Linked DNA regions of Rubrivirga marina. The main gene of each other region encodes a partner of the protein of the gene in region 2 in a complex. Links are inferred from orthologs where the notes say so. Each region holds a gene or a part of one and is shown on either strand. Other genes may lie near its edges.

Region 1 (9,696 bases), 1.3 Mb from region 2 along the record:
CGCGCGCGGGTCTTCCCTCGGCGCAGCGATGACGTCGCGGACCTCGTCCATCCCGTCCTCGCCCTCCGGCTCATCGGGCTCCGGTCCGGGCGGTGGTGCGGCGGGCCGGGCGGGGCCGAGCACCTCGGAGTCGTGGGCCTCGTCGTACTCCGGTGACTGATACCTCGAGCCGATCGCAGGCGGGCGGACGCCGTCCGCGACGGGCGGCAAGGGCGGGGCGTGAAGGTCCGGTGGCGCCGTGGCGATGGCGCGCTGCGACTCGCTCGACGATTCGAGAGTGCCGGTTTCCCCGGCCGCCGAAGGCGAGTCGGGGGGCTCGCTCGCGGCGGCCTCCGTGGTGGGGGCCGACTCGGACTCGAGATCGGGTGGCTCGTCGGCCTCCGCCGTGTCGGCGGGGAGGGCAGACGGGGGAGCCGAGGGCTGCGGGGCCGACGGCTCGGGCGTCCCGGCGGTCGGGTCCTCAACCCGCGCTTCGGGCGTGGGGTCCGGCTCGTCGGGCGTGAGCGTGGCGCCGAGGCGGGCGCGGAGCTCGTCGGCCGTGACCGCGTCGATCCCGTCGAGCACGTCGGCGAGGCTGTCGGCGCCGCGGGCCTCGAAGAGCGGACGGAGCAGGCCCGTCGGGATCGTCCCCGGCGGCGAGCCGACGGGGCCAACGAGCGCGACGAGCGGCCCGAGGAGCGTCATCCAGTCGGCCGGGCCGAACGTCGAGACCATCCGGCGGTCGATCCGTTGGAGGAGTCCGGCGAACTCGTCGCGCCCGAGCGCCTCGACCCCCTTCCGCTCGGCGTAACGAGCGGCGATCTGCGGGAGGTACGGATACGGGCCGAACGCGCGGGCCCGGTCGAGCGCGACCCCGATCGGCAGCGGCCCGGTCTCGCCCTCGAACGCGGCGTCGGCGAGCGTCGCGGCGGGGCGGACGAGGTGGGCCAGGGCGAGGCGAACGGCCTGGCGGACGGCGTCGGCCCAAACGGTGGCGGGGAAGCGGACGGCCCGCGTGGCCGCCTCGCGCCAGTCGGCCGCCGCCGCCTCGACGTCGCTCCCACCGATCCACTCGGACGCCCGCGGGGCCGCGTCGTCGACGGCGAGGGCGAGCCGGGCGCGGAGCAGGTGGGCGACCGGCGCCGGCAGGCCGTCCACGTCGAGCGCCGTGCGGGGCCGGTCGGCGGGGGCCGTGGCGAGGAGCCGTCGGGAGAGGGCCTCGGCGGTCGAGTCGAGCGCGTCGGGCATAGCGGTCGGGGGGAGACGGCCAAGCTACGCCGGAGCCCCACCGGGCCGTTCCCGTGCTCTACTGCGGGACCGCCCCGACGAACCGCACCGACGTGGCCCGCGCGTTGACCACGACCATGTCGGACGGATACACGATGGCCCGGCACGGACCCAGGTCCGGTAGCGGGCCGACCTCGACGATGAGCGCGTCGCCCGCCAACCGGATGCCCTCGATGGTCTCCACGTTTCCGCGGCAGCCCGCGTGGAACGATCCCCCATAAAACACCCCCAGGACCGTCTGGCGGTCGAAGTCGATGGTCGGGACCGAGATCAGGCTGTCGTTCACCGATCGCGTGAAGGCGCTGAGCTGGTAGTCTCCTCGGACCACGGTCGTCCCGTTGACGAGCACCGGGCGGGCGGGGAGGGCAATCCGTGTGAATGCGACCGGTTCGCTCGACTCGAAGACGTCGCACCCGGCGAATGCCAGTGCGGCGAGGAGGAGCACGACGTTCGGCATATCGGAGCGGAGCGCGAGTGCGCCGAAGGTGGCGCGCTGCAAACGACGCTTCAAGGGCACAACGGCATGCGCCCCCGCGCGCCGGGACATGCCGGCTCCCTCCGCCTCGGCGTCGAGGCGGAGGGGCTACGCCGGCTCGGCCTCGACGGCGGCGCCCTCCGCCTCGTCGAACCGGACGCCGACGAGCCGGCTGATGCCCGGCGTCGGCATCGTCACGCCGTACATCCGGTCGGCGGCCTCCATCGTCAGCTTGTTGTGGGTGACGAGGATGAACTGCGTCGAGTCGGCGAACGACCGGATGAGGCGCATGAACCGGCCCACGTTCGCGTCGTCGAGCGGGGCGTCGACCTCGTCGAGGATGCAGAACGGGCTCGGCTTGACGAGGTAGATGGCGAAGAGGAGCGCCGTGGCCGTGAGCGTCTTCTCGCCGCCCGAGAGCTGGGTCAGCGAGACGGGCCGCTTGCCCTTCGGCCGGGCCGTGATGGTGACCGGCGCTTCCAGCGGGTCGTCGCCGTCGAGGGCCACGTCGGCCGAGGCGTCGCCGCCGAAGAGGTCCGAGAAGATCTTCTGGAACGCCGCGCGGACCTGCGTGAACGTCTCGTCGAAGCGCTGGCGGGCCGTCTCGTTGATCTCGCGGATCGTCTCGAGGAGCGAGGATTCCGCCGAGGCGAGGTCGGCACGCTGCTCCTGGAGGAAGCTCAGGCGCTCCTGCTCGGTCTCGTAGCTCTCGAGCGCGAGCGCGTTGACGGCGCCGAGCGCTCGGATCTTCTGGCGGAGGTCGGGGATCTCGGCGCGGGCCGTCTCGGGCCGGAACGACTCCTCGGCCTGGAGCCGGTCGAGCTCGGCGTTGGCCTCGTCGAGGTCGGCGCCGTGCTCCTCGTCGAGCCGTTCGAGCGTCGTCTCCTGGCGGGTCGAGACCTCGGCGAGGCGGCGCTCGGCGTCGGCGCGGGCCGTCGCGGCGGCCTCCCGGGCCTGGCGGATCTCGCGGAGCGCGCGCTCGGCGTCGGCGATGCGCGCCCGGCCTTCGAGGACGGCCGTCTCGGCGTCGGACGCGCGCTGCTGGAGGTCGTCCGTCTTGCGGCGCTCGGCGTCGAGCTGTTGCGTGACCGCCTCGGCAGAGCCGGCCGCCTCAGCGATCTCGGCGCGGACCCGCCCCGCCTCGGCGTCGCGGTCGGCCTGGCGGCGGGCGATGTCGGCGCGCGTCTGCGCGGCGCGGTCGCGGGCCTCACGGGCGGCCTGGGCCGCCGACTGCGACCGGGCGTGTGCGAGTCGGGCGTCGCTCCACGCGGCCTCGGCGGACTGGCGGGCTTTCTGCGCGTCGTCGAGCGCGGCGTCGGCCATGGCCTGTCGCGCGTGGGCGTCGGACGCTTCGAGTTGGCGCGCGGCGACAGCGTCCTCCAAGGCCTCCGTCTCGGGGAGGGCGGCGATCTGTTGACGGATCTCCTCCGCACGGGCGCCGAGGCGGGCGGACTGGGCCTCCTGGGCCTGCGCGGCGGCCTCGGCACGGGTGACGGCGTCGCGGGCCTTGTCCCGCGCGTCGCGCGCCCGATCGCGGTCTGACTCCGCCTGACGGCGGGCCGTCTCGGCCTCGTCGCGGTCGGCTCGGGCCGCCTCGGCGGTTTGCTCGGCGGCCTCCCGGGCGCGCTCGGCGGCGTCGAGCACGTCGGCCGCCTCGGCCTGCCGTTCGCGGACGCCCATCCGCCCGGCGGCGTCCGAGGGGGTCGGGCTCCCGCCGTGGACGGCGCCGCTCGCGTCGGTCCACGCGCCCTCGCGCGTCACGAACCGGGCGACGGGGTAGGCGTCGCGCAGCGACCTAGCCTTGACCATGGACTCGACCACAAACGTGTTGCCGAGGAGCGCCTGGAGCAGCGGCGTGTACCGTTCGTCGGCGCGGGCGAGGTCAAGTGCGGGCGTCGCGCCCGGCGGCACCGGCGATCGCTCCGTCTGCGATTTGCCGACGCGCGAGAGGACGAGAAACGTCGCCCGTCCTTGATCCGCCGCCCGCAGCCGGCCGATGGCGGCGTCGGCGGCGTCCTCGTCCGGGACGACGAGGGCCTGCGACCACGCGCCGAGCGCCGCGTCGAGTGCGAGCCGGTCCGCTTCCTTCGCCCCGACAACCTCGGCCAGGAGAGGCGCTTCGACATCGGGATGCGCGACGAGGAACGCGACGGCGCCGTCGCCCCCCGGGCCGGCCTCGACGAGCGCCTGGAGGAGGTCGGCCTCCGCCTTCGCGGCCTGGGCGGCGGCGCGGGCGTGCTGCCGGTCGGCGTCGGCGGCCTCGAACGCGGCGCGCGCGGCGTCTCGGGCCTCGACGGCTCGCGTCAGCGTTGTGTTGGCCGCGTCGAGGGCAGACTCGGCATCGTTGAGCGGCGCACGATCGGTCTTGGCTTCCGGCGCGTCGGCGAGCTGCTGGCGCTCGGCGGCGACACGCTCGGCGTCCTGCTCCAGAAACGCGCGGCGGTCGCGGGCACGCTCCACGGCCCGCTCGGCGTCGCGGAGCGCCCCGGTCGCCTCTGCCGCCGTCGCCCGCGCCGACTGCGCGTTCTGTCGGGCCGTTTCCGCCGCGTCGCGCGCCTCCGTCCGCTCCCCCTCCGCCACGAGGAGCGCCGCGTCGCGCTCGGCGAGCGCGGCCTCGGCCGTCTCGATCCGCTGGGCGGCCTCGGCCTCGTCCCGCTCCGCGTCGGCCGCGCGGACCGCGTCGGCGTCGCGCTCGCGCGCGATCCGCTCGAGGGCCCGCCGCCCGGCCGACTGGCGCTCGTCGCCGAGGCGGATCTCGGCCTCCAGCTTCTGGACCGTCTCGGCGTGCGTCTGGAGCGCGCGGGCGGCCTTCGCCATGTCTTGTTCGAGCCCCACGAGCGCCGTCCGCGCGCCCTCGATCTGGGCCTCGCCCGCGGCCACCTTCGCCCCGAGTCCCTCCGCCTCGGTGCCCTTTTCCTGGACCGCGGCCTCAAGCCGGTCGCGCTCGTCCTGGAGCCGCGTCACGTCGTGCGCCGCGAGGGCCAGTTCGAGCCGGCGGAGGCGCGTCGCCAGTCGTTCGTGCCGCGCGGCCTTCTGGGCCTGGCGCGACAGCGACCGGACCTGCTTGTCGACCTCCTCGATGATGTCGTCGAGGCGGGTCAGGTCGGCCTGCGTCGAGTCGAGCTTGCGGAGGGCCTGCGCGCGGCGGCGCTTGTACTTCGTCACGCCCGCGGCCTCCTCGAACAGCCGGCGGCGGTCGTCGGCCTGCTCCGAGAGGATGTCCTCGACCATCGACAGCTCGATGACGGAGTAGGCCCCGGCGCCCATCCCGGTGTCCATGAACAGGTCGAGGATGTCCCGGAGCCGGCAGACCGTCCCGTTGAGGAGGTACTCCGAGTCGCCGTTGCGGTAGAGCCGGCGCGTGACTGTGACCTCCGAATACTCCGTGGGGAGGACGCCGCGCGTGTTCTCGACCGTCAGCGAGACCTCAGCCATCCCGAGCGGCTTCTTCCCCGACGACCCGTTGAAGATGACGCCGGCCATCGACTCGCTCCGCAGAAGCCGCGACCGCTGCTCGCCGAGGACCCACCGCACGGCGTCGATCACGTTCGACTTGCCGCACCCGTTGGGCCCCACGATGGCCGTGACGCCGGGGGAGAAGTCCACGGACGTCTTCTGGGCGAAGCTCTTGAAGCCGTGGAGGTCGAGCCGGCTGAGGTACACGGGGCGGGGTCCGGGGGAGGCCCGGAAGATATCGACAGCCCGGCGTGCCCTTCGACGTGGAGCGAGCCGTGGCCGACTCCCTCTGCCTCGGTGCCGAGGCGGGGCGACTCGCGGCCGTTGGCTCGGGCCCCAATCCCTTTGTGGCGGGCCCCGGCGCGGCGTCTGCCGACCGCCGGGGCCGCCCCAAAGGGCGGGGCGCGGGGTCCCACCACGGCCCCCGCGCCCCAGGTGCCGCTGCGCAGATGGACGTCGTGCGGCGGCTTCCCTTGCCCTATCCTACGGGAAGATGTGGGATTCGTGTCACGAAGCCGTCGGATTCACAATCGGACGTTCGAAACGTCGCTTCCCCGTCTCGGACTGGGCACATGGGCCGAGTGGCCGCCCCGGCCAACTGGTGGGGGACAACGGCTCCAGGGGAAAAGCCCGTCGCCCCTTGACCCGTCGCCGATTCTGGCGATATCGTGAAGGCAACCGACCGGCGCCCTGCCTTGACCCGGATTCTCAACAACGCCAATCGCAATCCCGTCTCCTGGAGGAGGCGCGAGTGCCGGCGTGCGTTGGTCTAAGGCAGACCCCACACACCGACCCGAGCGGCCCCTCCACTTCAGGAGGGGCCGCTTTTTTTTGCCCGCCCCGCCCGATCTCCACCCCCGGACCCATGTGCTCCATCCTCGGACTCCTCGACCTCGCCACTGACCCCGCCGCCGCGCGCCAGACGGCCGTCCGCCTGAGCGGCCTCCAGCGCCACCGCGGCCCCGACTGGTCCGGCGTCTACGCCACCGACAAGGCCGTGCTCGCGCATGAGCGGCTCGCCATCGTCGACGTGATCCACGGGGCGCAGCCGCTCCTCAACCCGGCGGGCACGCACGCCCTCGCGGTCAACGGCGAGATCTACAACCACCGCGAGTTGCGGGCCGGGCTGTCGGAGCCCTTCGAGTTCCAGACCGACTCCGACTGCGAGGTCATCCTCGCCCTGTACCAGGAGCACGGGGCCGATTTCCTCGACACGCTCGTCGGCATCTTCGCCTTCGTCCTCTACGACGCGGAGCAGGACCGGTACCTCATCGCGCGCGACCCGATGGGCGTGATGCCGCTCTACACCGGTCGCGACGAGCACGGGACGCTGTACGTGGCGTCCGAGATGAAGGCGCTCGTGCCGGTCTGCAAGCAGATCGAGACGTTCCCTCCGGGCCACGTCCTCGACAGCAGAGTCGGCGAGCCCGTCCGCTACTACACGCGGGACTGGATGGAGTACGAGCCCGTCAAGGACAACGGCGCCGCGCCCGAGGCCGTCCGCGAGGCGCTCGACGCGGCCGTCAAGCGCCAGCTCATGACCGACGTGCCGTACGGCGTGCTCCTGTCCGGCGGGCTGGACTCCTCGATCACGGCGGCGCTCGCGCAGAAGTACTCCCACAAGCGCGTCGAGGCCGACGACCAGCAGGAGGCGTGGTGGCCCCACCTCCACTCGTTCGCCATCGGCCTCGAAGGCAGCCCGGACCTCAAGGCCGCCCAGGAGGTCGCCGCGTACATCGGGACGGAGCACCACACGCTCCACTTCACGGTCGAGGAGGGGATCGACGCCGTGCCCTCCGTGATCCGTCACCTCGAGACCTACGACGTCACGACGATCCGCGCGGCGACGCCGATGTACCTCATGGCGCGGCGGATCAAGGCCATGGGCATCAAGATGGTGCTCTCGGGCGAGGGGGCCGACGAGATCTTCGGCGGCTACCTCTACTTCCACAAGGCGCCCGACGCCCAGCAGTTCCACGAGGAGACCGTCCGCAAGCTCGACCGGCTCCACCTGTTCGATTGCCTCCGCGCGAACAAGGCGATGGCCGCGTGGGGCGTCGAGGCGCGCGTCCCGTTTTTGGACCAGCGGTTCATGGACGTCGCCATGCGCCTGAACCCCGAGGCGAAGCGCCCGAGCGAGGGCAAAATGGAAAAACACATCCTCCGCGAGGCGTTCGAGGACATGCTCCCGGCGTCCGTCGCGTGGCGCCAGAAGGAGCAGTTCTCCGACGGCGTCGGCTACTCGTGGATCGACTCGCTGAAGGACTGGGCCGAGCGCGAGGTGAGCGACGAGCAGATGGCGAGCGCCGCGTTCCGCTTCCCGATCCACACGCCGGACACGAAGGAGGGCTACCTCTACCGGACGATCTTCGAGGAGCACTACCCCCACGACGCCTGCGCGCGGACCGTCCCCAGCGGCAAGTCCGTCGCGTGCTCGACGCCGGAGGCCCTCGCCTGGGACGCGTCCTTCGAGTCGTCCGCCGACCCGAGCGGTCGGGCCGTCGCGGGCGTCCACGTCGAGGCCTATTGAGCCGACCCCGCCCGCCTCGGTGTCTCGACGGAGGGACCGAGGCGGGTCAGTCCGGGAGCCGCAAGGTGCGGATCAGGTCGGTCGCCTCGGCCTTGATCTCCCCGCGCCCCAGGCTGGCGAGCGCGCCGCCGACCTCCTGGCCGTTGCGGACGAGGTCCGTATTCGTCGTCCCGTCGCGCCGCGTCACGCCGAGGTACTTGAGACACTCGATGAACCGACCGTCGTTGCCCGCCGCTCCTTTGGCCCATCCGCGTCGGCGGAGGAGGCGGGCGACGTCGTCTTGGTACACTCGCGGCATCGGGCGCGAGGGGGAAGGCGGCCCCCAACATGTCCCCGAGCCCTGAAACGTCGCCACCGGGTAGGGGCACGAAAGCCTCCCGTGCTTAGCCCTCCGCTCTCAGCACCGCCAGCGGCGGCTGGCGGAGCGCACCGCGGCTGCCCGCGAGACCGACGGCGACCGTCTGGAGCGGGACTACCAGCAACGCCCACAAGAGCCACGTTACGTCGGGCGCGAACGGGATCTGGAACGCGAAGCGGGCCAGCCCCCACGCCCCGGCGACGGCGAGCAGGCCGCCCGTCAGCGCGGCGAGGACGCCGAGGAGGGCGTACTCGGCCACCAGGATCCGCCGGACCTGCGCGCGGCTGGCGCCGAGCGTCCGTAGCACGACGGCCTCGCGCGTCCGCTGCGCGAGCGCCACGCGGACGGCGCCCGCCAGCACCACCAGGCCGGTCGCCACGGCGAACAGGGCCATGAACCGGAGGACGAACGCGACGCGCCCCAACACGCGGTCGATGAGCGCCAGCACGAGGCGGACGTCGACGGCCGACACGTTCGGGAACGCCTCGACCGCCGCCGACTGGAGCCGCGCTGAGGCCTCCGGCGAGCCGGCGCGGACGAGGAGGATCGACGTCTGCGGCGCCTCGTCGAGCGGGCCGGCCGGGAAGACGGCGAAAAAGTTGGGCGAGACGCGCGCCCAGTCGACCTCGCGGAGGCTCGTGATCTCGGTCTCGATCTCGGCCCCGCTCACGTCCCACGTGATCCGGTCGCCGACGCCGACGGCGAGGTCGAGCGCGAGCTCGGACTCCAGCGAAACCGGGACCACGGCGTCGTCCGCCCCGGCGGTCCCCACGAAGGTGCCGGCGACGACGGTCTCCGAGTCGACGGTCTCGGACCGGTAGGTCGAGCGGTACTCGCGGCGGAGCGCCCACCGCTCCGGCCCGCCGTCCGTCCCCGCGAACGAGCTGTCGGCCCGTTCGCTGAGGGTGTCGACCGCCACGCCGTTGAGCGCGGCGATCCGCATCGACACGAGCGGGACCTCGTCGACGACCGGCAGGCCCTGTGACTCGACGATCCCACGGAGGCTGTCGACCTGCGTCGGCTGCACGTCGAACAGCACCACGTCGGGCGCGCCGGCCTCCTGGGACGGGAGCGCGACCTGTTCGAGGATCGACCGCTGGACGAGGCCGAGCGCGAGGACGAGGAAGACACCGAGGCCCATCGTCAAGAGGAGGACGAGCGTCTGGTTGCCCGGCGCGTGGAGGTTCGACAACCCCTGCCGCCACGCCCACGGCAGGCCGGGGCGGACGACGCGGCGGACGACGGCCCGGACGAGCGTGGCCGCGAGCGCGAGGAGGGCGAACACGGCGGCCGTCCCCCCGACGAACGCCGCCGCGCCGACCCAGCTCTGTGTCTGGAGGTACGCGAACCCGCCAACGGCGGCCACGAGGAGCGCGCCGAGGAGCCACCGGAGCGGGTCGAACCCGCTCGCCCGGGCGTCCTCGCGGAGCGCCCGCAACGGCGGCACGCGGCGGACGCCGACGAGCGGCAAGAGCGCGAACAGGAGCGCGGTCCCCAGCCCCACGCCGATCCCTTCCAAGATGGCGCGCAGCGCGATCGCGTTGTCGACGTCGACCGGCAGGAAGCTCGCGAACACCTCCGGCAGCAGCCGCTGCACGCCGATCCCGAGGA
Region 2 (8,358 bases):
GATGGGCCAACTCCCCGTCGGTCGTCAGGAGGAGCGCGCCTGTGGTGTCTTTGTCCAGGCGGCCGACCGGGAAGAGGGCGTCCTTGAGGCGCTTCGGAATCGTGACGAGGTCGAGGACGGTCTTCCGCCCGCGGTCGTCGGAGACGGTCGTGAGCGTGTCGACCGGCTTGTTGAGGAGGACGTAGGCGAGGTCGGTCGGCTGGATCGGCTGGCCGTCGACCTCGACCGCGTCGTGGTCGGACACCTTGACGCCCATCTCGGTTGTGACCGCGCCGTTGACCTTGACGCGGCCCGCGGCGATGATCTCGTCGGCGTCGCGACGCGAGGCGACGCCGGCCCGCGCCAGGTAGCGGTTGAGCCGCATCGGCCCCGCGTCGTCCGGCCGGGACGCCGTCTCCAGCGAGTCCGACTGGCGCTGCTTCCGCTCGGCCTGGTGGCGCCGGCGGACCGAGTCATTCTTGGTCCGTTTCGACATCGTCGGGATCGGTTGCGGGCGTGACGAGGGAAGGGGCGGTCATCTCGGCGAGGAGCTTCGCCCGCTCCCGATTGAACGCGGGATCGGCGAGGAGGTCCTCGATCTCGCGCGGAGTGGGCAGCGCGTCGAGCGCGTCGAGGCCGAACTGCTCCAAGAAACGGTCGGTCGTGGCGTAGAGCAGCGGCCGGCCGATCCCCTCTCCCCTGCCCGCGATCGTCACGAAGTCGCGCTCCAACAACTGGCGGAGCGCGTAGTCCGAGCTGACGCCGCGGACGTGGTCGACTTCGGGCCGGGTGACGGGTTGCTTGTATGCAATAACGGCCAACGTTTCCAGGAGCGAGCGCGACAGCCGCTTGGCCTCGTCGTCTTCATACAGGGCGCTCACGAACGGGTGGACCTCCTCGACGGTCGCCATCCGCAGCCCGCCCGCCCAGCGCTGGATCCGGAAGGCCCGCCCCCCCGTCCGGTAGGCCGCGTTCAGCCGGCCGACGGCCTCCTCCACCTCAGCAACCGTGTGCTCCGTGCCGGTCACCTCGCCGTAGGCGCGCGCCACGTCCTCGGGCCGGAGCGGCACGTCGCTCGCGAAGATCAGCGCCTCCACGGCCTGATCGAACGGGTCGGCGGTGAGGACGGGCTCCATCACGCGGCGGCAGAAAGCGATTCGTCGGACCGCGTGTCGTCGACGGACGTAACGGCCTCGACGGGCTCGACGGCGAAGTCCTGCGGGTCGAGCCCGAAGACGAGGCGGATCGCCTGACGCTGCGCGAGGTCGAGCACAGCAAGGAACGTGACGATCACAAATGACTTGCTACGGCGGGCGACCAGCGCCTGAAACGAGGCGCCTCCCCCCTCCACCCGACTCAGCACCCAGGACCTCTGCACGTCGATGGCGAACGACTCGCGGGCCACCTCGTGCCGGATGATCTCGGACTCGGCCGCGGCCCGCTCCACAGCCGCTCCCAGAGCCGCGACGAGGTCGAAGATGGTCGCGCGGTACGTCTGTTCGACCGGTGGTGCCAGCTCGTCGCGTTGATCCGCCGCCTGGCCCCGGGTGCGGAGACGCTGACGCGCCTCGAATCTCCCCTCCAGGTTCCCGGCGGCCTCCTTGTAACGGACGTACTCGATCAGCCGCTCGACGAGCTCCTTCCGTGGGTCGATGGGCTCGCCCTCGTCGTCCAGCTCGGGCCGCGGCATCAGCATCCGGGCCTTGATCTGGATCAGCAGCGCGGCCGTGTAGATGAAGTCGGCCGCGGCGTCGAGGTCGACGTGCTCCAGCACACGGACCGCCTCGAGGTACTCGTCCGCGATCCGCGCGATCGGGATGTCGTGGACGTCGATCTCGTCCCGCCGGATAAAGAAGAGCAGGAGGTCGAGCGGCCCTTCGAACTGGTCGAGCTGGACGCGGTGCATGCGGGGGGACGGCTTTGCCAAAGCTACGGCCGTCCCGCCCCGCCTCGCGCGCTGGCCGCGGGTTTTTCCCGTGTCCCTACGCCGCGGCCTCGCGCTCCTTGAACCACTCGACGGTCCGCCCGAGGCCGGCCTCCACGTCCACCTCGGGCCGCCAGTCGAGCGACTCGGATGTGTGGGAGATGTCGAGGACGCTCCGCTGCTGCTCGCCCGGCTTGGCCGGCCCGTGGACCTCCTCGGCGTCGGCGCCGGTGAAGCGGTTGATGTGACGGAACAGCGCGTTCACGTCGGTCTCGACACCCGTGCCCACGTTGTAGACGCCCGAGCCCTCGCGGGCGAGCGCGGCCACGAACGCGCGGACGACGTCGCCTACGAAGACGTAGTCTCGGGTCTGCGTGCCCTCGCCGTTGATCGTGACCGGCTCGCCGCGGAGGAGCCGCTGCGCGAAGATGGCGACCACGCCGGCCTCGCCGTGCGGGTTCTGCCGCGGGCCGTACACGTTGCCGAACCGGAGCGCGGCGTAGTCGAGCCCGTAGGTCTGGCTGTAGAACCGGAGGTAGTGCTCGCTGACGAGCTTCGTGATCCCGTAGGGCGACATCGGCCGCGTGGGGTGGCTCTCCGGCTGGGGGCCGCCGTCGTTGACGGTCGGGTCCGGCTCGCCGTAGATCGCGCCGCCCGTGGAGGCGAACGCAACCTTCTCAAGGCCCGTCTGGCGCCCGGCCTCGAGGAGGTTCAGGAACCCGAGGACATTGACGTCGGCGTCGAACCGCGGGTCGGCCACGGACCTACGAACGTCCATCTGGGCCGCGAGGTGGCACAGGGCGGCGAACTCGTGCTCGGCGAACAGCGCGGCGGCCTCCGGCGACCGGATGTCGACTTCGTGGAAGACGGCGCCGTCCGGCACGTTCTCCCGCACCCCGCCGGTGAGGTCGTCCATGACGTGGACCTCGCAGCCCTCCGCGAGCAGCCGATCCGCGACGTGGGAGCCGATGAACCCGGCGCCGCCGGTGACGAGGACGGGACGGCCAGCGAACGGGAAAGCCATGAAGGCGGGAGTCGAGAGGACGGTCGGAAGGAGGCCAGCGATGGCCAGTGGGATCGGAAGATCGGGCCGACGCTGCGAACAGACGGTGAGATCCGACGCTGAATCAGCTACGCGTCGGACGGGAGAATCAGCGCGGACGAGAAGCGGCCGGGCGCGAAGAGCTCGGCGGCCAGGTCTCGGACGCCGTCGGCCGTGACGGCGTCGATCTCGGCCACCACCTCGTCGACCGGCACGATCCGCCCCGTCGTCAGCTCGACGCGACCGAGGCGCTGCATCCGGTTCGTCGTGCTCTCCAGACCGAGGACGATGGAGCCCTTCAGCTGATGCTTGGCCCGCGACAACATCCGGTCGCTCACCGAGCTCTCCGCCAGCTTGCCGAGCTCGCGCTCGATGAGCGTGCGGGAGCGGTCCACCCGCGAGGCGTCCGTGCCGATGTACACGCCGAGGTCGCCAGAGTCGGTCTGGACGTTGACGAACGAGTAGACCGAGTAGCACCACCCGTACTTCTCGCGGATGTTCTGGTTGAGCCGGCTCGACATCCCCCCACCGAGGATCGTGTTGAGGACCGACAGGGTCGTCCGCCTCGGGTCGTTCGCCCCGAAGGCCCGCGTGCCGAGGACGAGGTGGGCCTGCTGGATCGGGCGCTCGACCGTGAAGTCGACCGGTGAGTAGGCCTCCGAGGGGACCCGCTCAGCCGGCTGCGGCGCGCGCTCGAACCCGGCCAGCAGCCGGTCGACGTGGCGGACCACGTCGGCGTGCTGCACGTTGCCGGCCACGGAGATGACGAGCCGGTTCGGCACGTAGTGCCGGCCGATGTACCGTTCCAGGTCGTCGCGCGTGAACGAGCGGACCGACTCGGGCGTCCCGATCACCGGCCGCCCGAGCGGGTGGTCGGGGTAGAGCGCGGCCTCGTAGTGGTCGAAGACGTGGTCCTCGGGGGCGTCCTCGTACATCTTGATCTCCTCGACCACGACGTCCTTCTCCTTCTCGATCTCCCGCGGCGGCAGCGTCGGTTGGGTGACGAGGTCGAGAACCGACTCGAGGCCGCGGCCGAGGTGCTCGCTCAGTCCACGCGCGTAGAAGCACGTGTGCTCCTTCGAGGTGAACGCGTTGAGGTAGCCGCCGACGGATTCCATCCGCTGGTTGATGAGGTACCCGCGGCGGCGGCGGGTCCCCTTGAACACCATGTGCTCGATGAAGTGCGTGATGCCGCCCTCGGCGGGCGTCTCGTCGCGGCTCCCGGCGTCCACCCACGCCCCGACGGCGACGGAGCCGACGGACGGGATGGTCTCGGACAGAACGCGGACGCCCGAGTCGAGGTCGGTGCGATCGATGGAAGGAGTCAAAGAGATCTGATCGTTGATAACCGGCGGCCCGTATCCCGAGCCGCGGAGACGGTTCCGCCTGGTCGTGCGATTCGCCACGTCTCCGCTACCGGCTGTCCCCGGCCTCCTGCGCCGCGCGCTCCACCGCACGCTGCGCCCGCTCCAGACCGTACGCCGACTGGCGCCGATTGGGCGCGCGCGACAGCGACGTGCGATAGGCCTCGGCCGCCTCGGCGGGGTCGTCGCCGTACTCGAGGAGGAGCAGGCCGAGGAACTCGTGCGCGGGCGTCGTCGGCGTCGGCGGGCCGAAGGTGAGCGGTGCCGCCGCCTCGAGCGCGGCGGCCTCGCGGACGAGGTCGAGCGCGCGGTCGGGGTCGCCGTCGAGGAGGTCGAGGTAGGCCTCGAGTTGGAGCGCGGACGCGCGGGCCTGCCAGCCGGGGTCGTCGTCGGCTGCGATGGCCGCCTGGAGCGCGGCGAGGACGGGCCGGGCGGCAGCGCTCCCCTCCGTGTCCGCCAGCCGCTCCCCGCGGGCGAGCGCGTCGATGGCGAGCGTGCTCAAGCTCTGGGTGTCCGGCGGCTCGTGGCTGAGGATGGGGTCGGCCTCGTTTGACGGCTGCTGCTGGGCCCGGATGCGGACGACGTGCGCGAGCGGGGTGTAGGAAGCCGAGTCCTCGGCGTAGTGCGCCTCGGCGAGGGCGTAGAGGCTGTCGGCGAGCGGCTGGTCCTGAAGCTGGTCCGCGGCGTAGTGCCACCACCAGAGGGCGTGCCATCCGTGGCCGTTGAGCGGCTCGCCGCGGCGGTCGGTGCCGGCCTTGGCGGCGGCGTAGCTCCGCCGGTTCATCCGCTCCACGTCCTCCCACATCCCGAGCGCGAGGTAGATGTGCGACGGCATGTGGAGCGCGTGGCTGGCGGCCGGGGCCACCTCGGCGTACACGCGGGCCGGGCGGAGCCCGAGCGGGGCGTGGACCGGGTCGTCATAGGCGTGGATGAGGTAGTGGGCCGCGCCCGGGTGCTGGGGGTTCTCGTCGAACACCTCCTCGGCGACGGCCGCCGCCGTCATGTAGGTCGTGAAGTCGCGCCCCTCGTGGGCCGTCCCCAAGACCGAGAGCGCGTGGAAGGCGCGGGCGTCGAGGTCGTCGGGATAGGCCGCGGCCAGCTGGCGCATGGCCTCGGCGTATGCGTCGTCGCGGTCCTCCTTCGACGCGTCGCCCCGGTAGAGGGCGTCGAGCGTCGCCAGGTAGGCCCGCTCGCGTGCCGAGGCCGGCATGGCGTCGACACCGTCGAGCGCTTCGAGCGCGGCGTCGCGGTCCTGCTGCATCCACACCGGGTGGTTGTGGGTCATCGCCTCGCCCCAGGCCGCCATCGCGAAGTCGGGGTCGATCCGGCGGGCTTCCTGGAAGGCCTCGCGGGCGTCGTCGTACTCGAACGAGTGGAGCAGGAGGAGCCCGCGGAGAAACGGCTCCTGGGCCTCTTCGGCTCCGGTATTGGCGAACTCGGTCTCGCCGAGGTCCTGCGCCGCGACCGGCACGACGGCGACGAGGAGGAGCAGGACGAGCGTGCGCATGGCGGCGGGGGCTGGCGGTCTCGGAAGGTGCTACGGCCGTGCCGCCGACGCCAGCCGATGACATGGATCCGCGCGGAATACCGCCTCCCACGCCCGCCCGGCCCGAACGTGCCGCGCCCCCGCCCGCCTCGGCGTCGAGGCGGGCGGGGGCGCTCGGGGGTCCCTCGGAGCCTAGGCCTTCACCGGCTTGGCCGCCTTCACGGCGCCGTCGCCCGTCGGTGCGGCGCCGTCGGGGCGCGGGGTGTACGGCGCGCCGTCCTCTGGGAACTGCTTGATGTAGGCCTCTTGGATCGGGTGGCCCGTCCCCTTCGCGATCGGCGACGACTCGTGGATGTAGTAGTCCTCGTTCGGGAGCGTCTCGACCCAGTTGAGCGCGGCCTCGGCGGCCCGGAGCATCGAGTCGTCCGAGTTCTTGTGGAGCCCGCGGACGTTGGCCTCGATCCGCTCGTGGGCGAGGTGCATGAAGTGGAGCCCGGCGAGCTTGTCGCGCTCCCACTCGGCGTCGTGGGCGCCGCGCGCCAGCTGCTGGTCGAGCTTCGAGAGGACGCAGCTCCAAGCGAACATCAGCACCGCGTTGTCGGCGAGGCGGGCCTGGACGGCCTGCCGCGACACGATGGCCTCCTCCAGTTCCTTCGAGGCCAGCTTGAATTCGCGCGTGTGCGTCTGGACGTGCGACGCGAGCCGCTCGGCGAACGACCGGAGCGACGGGTGGACCCGCGTGACGTCCGGCTTCGCCTTCTTGACGCCGAGGAAAATCTCCGTCGCGAGGGGCGTGCCCTGGCGGATCGTCGACGGCGTGAAGGCGCCCTTGAGGATGCGGGAGACGTTCTCCCCGACCGTCTCGTCGTCGCTCCACTCGACCGTATTGAGCACGCCGAGCATGTACTCCGCGAGTTGCTTGCCGCCGTAGGCGAAGATGAACGACTGCATCACCTCGTTCGAGCCCTCGACGATCCGGTGGATCCGGTTGTCGCGCCAGAGCCGCTCGAACTCGTTCTCGGTCACGTAGCCCTCGCCCCCATAGATCTGCATGGCCGAGTCGATGACGTTCCAGCCCTCCTCCGAGCAGAAGTACTTGCAGGCCGCCGTCTCGACCATGATGTCCGGGTCGTGCCGGTCGAGCATGCCGCAGACGGCGTAGAGCATCGAGTCCATGGCGAAGCAGAACGCGTGCATCTCCGCGACCCGCTTCTGGACGAGTTCGAAGTCGGCCAGAGGGCGCTGGAACTGGTACCGCGTCTGGACCCACTTCGTGGCCTGCTCGGCGGCCTGCTTGGCCGCGCCGGTGACGCCGGCCGAGAGCGTGCACCGCCCGTAGTTCAGGCACGTAAGGGCCACCTTGAGTCCCTGGCCCTCGCGGTGGAGCAAGTTCTCCTTCGGCACCTTCACGTTCTCGAACCGAATGCGGGCCTGCCACGTCCCGCGGATGCCGGCCTTCGAGCGGTTCTTCTGGAAGAACGAGACGCCCTCCATGTCCGGCGTCACGATGAGTGCGGAGACGCCCTTCTTGACCTTCCCCGTCTTCGGGTCCGTCACCTCCTGGTTGGCCATCACCGTGAGGAGGCCGGAGAGCGCGCCCGAGGTGATCCACTTTTTCTCCCCGTTGAGGATGTAGACGCCCTCGTCCTCATTCCACTCGCAGGTGGTCTCCTGGCCGGCGGCGTCGGACCCGACCTGGGGCTCGCTCAGGCAGAAGCCGGAGAGCTTCTCCCGGGCCACCATGTGGAGGAAGCGGGCCTTCTGGTCGTCCGTGCCGAACAGCATGAGCGCCTTGCACCCGATCGACTGGTGGGCCGAGACCATCACGGCGGTCGACCCGCACCGCCGGCCGATCGCCTCCAGCACGCGGTTGTAGGACGCCACGCCGAGGCCGAGGCCGCCGTACTCCTCGGGGACCGTCATCCCCATCACGCCCATGTCGAACAGGCGCTGGATGACCCAGTCCGGGATCACCTGCTCCTGATCGATCTGGATCGAGGGGTGCTCGGTGTCGAGGTACGTCTCGAGCTCCTCGAGGAGCGCGTCGGCCTTGGCCTTCTCGTCGGGCGAGGCCTCTGGGTACGGGAAGACGAGCTCCTCACGGATGCGCCCCCAGAAGAGGTTCTTGATGAACCCCATCTCGTCGGGCTCCGGACCGAACATCGTTTCGGTCTCGCGGATCATCTGCTGGTCTCGGGCGGAAACGCCCTTCATCGAAGAAAGGAGGGACATGGGGGAAGGGTGGGTTGGAAGCGCTTTTCTGACAGCTCAAGGTAGGTCCCGGGCCGTCGGTCTCGGTTGGCGTGCGTGCGAAGGCGGGGCGAGATTCCCGCCATGCCCGACCTGAACGCGCCCGCCCCGTTTTCCGTTCGCCTCCGCGACGCGGTCGCCGAGGCCGGCGCGCCCCTGTGCGTCGGCCTCGACCCGGACCCGGACCGTCTCCCCCCCCGGTTCGCCCGAGGTGGAGCGGCTGGCGCTGTTGCGTTTTGCCTTGCAATAACGGATTCGACCCAAGCCGTCACCGCGGCCTACAAGCCCAACCTCGCCTTCTTCGAGGCGTACG

The links.
Region 1: the proteins of BSZ37_RS13260 (region 2) and smc are in contact, whole or in part, in a crystal structure (PDB 3ZGX), measured with the Bacillus subtilis proteins. The link is inferred for Rubrivirga marina from one-to-one orthologs.

What each region holds. Positions count from the first base shown.
Region 1 is NZ_MQWD01000001.1:4,484,373-4,494,068, reverse strand. Bases 1,650-5,800 are described here. They hold smc (chromosome segregation protein SMC), read right to left. Parts: upstream 5,405-5,800; coding sequence 1,850-5,404; downstream 1,650-1,849. Other genes in these bases: BSZ37_RS19185 (hypothetical protein), read right to left, coding at 1,650-1,765. Outside these bases: BSZ37_RS19190 (hypothetical protein), read right to left, coding at 1-1,227; more of BSZ37_RS19185, read right to left, coding at 1,286-1,649; asnB (asparagine synthase B), read left to right, coding at 6,063-7,727; BSZ37_RS19170 (hypothetical protein), read right to left, coding at 7,774-8,016; BSZ37_RS19165 (ABC transporter permease), read right to left, coding at 8,111-9,696. UniProt on the Bacillus subtilis protein: Required for chromosome condensation and partitioning.
Region 2 is NZ_MQWD01000001.1:3,146,706-3,155,063, forward strand. What follows is about bases 1-2,813. They hold BSZ37_RS13260 (segregation and condensation protein A), read right to left. Parts: upstream 1,886-2,813; coding sequence 1,115-1,885; downstream 1-1,114. Other genes in these bases: BSZ37_RS13250 (pseudouridine synthase), read right to left, coding at 1-475; scpB (SMC-Scp complex subunit ScpB), read right to left, coding at 453-1,115; BSZ37_RS13265 (NAD-dependent epimerase/dehydratase family protein), read right to left, coding at 1,962-2,813. In the rest of the region: more of BSZ37_RS13265, read right to left, coding at 2,814-2,927; BSZ37_RS13270 (M16 family metallopeptidase), read right to left, coding at 3,035-4,273; BSZ37_RS13275 (hypothetical protein), read right to left, coding at 4,359-5,816; BSZ37_RS13280 (acyl-CoA dehydrogenase family protein), read right to left, coding at 5,988-8,027; pyrF (orotidine-5'-phosphate decarboxylase), read left to right, coding at 8,130-8,358. UniProt on the Bacillus subtilis protein: Participates in chromosomal partition during cell division. May act via the formation of a condensin-like complex containing Smc and ScpB that pull DNA away from mid-cell into both cell halves.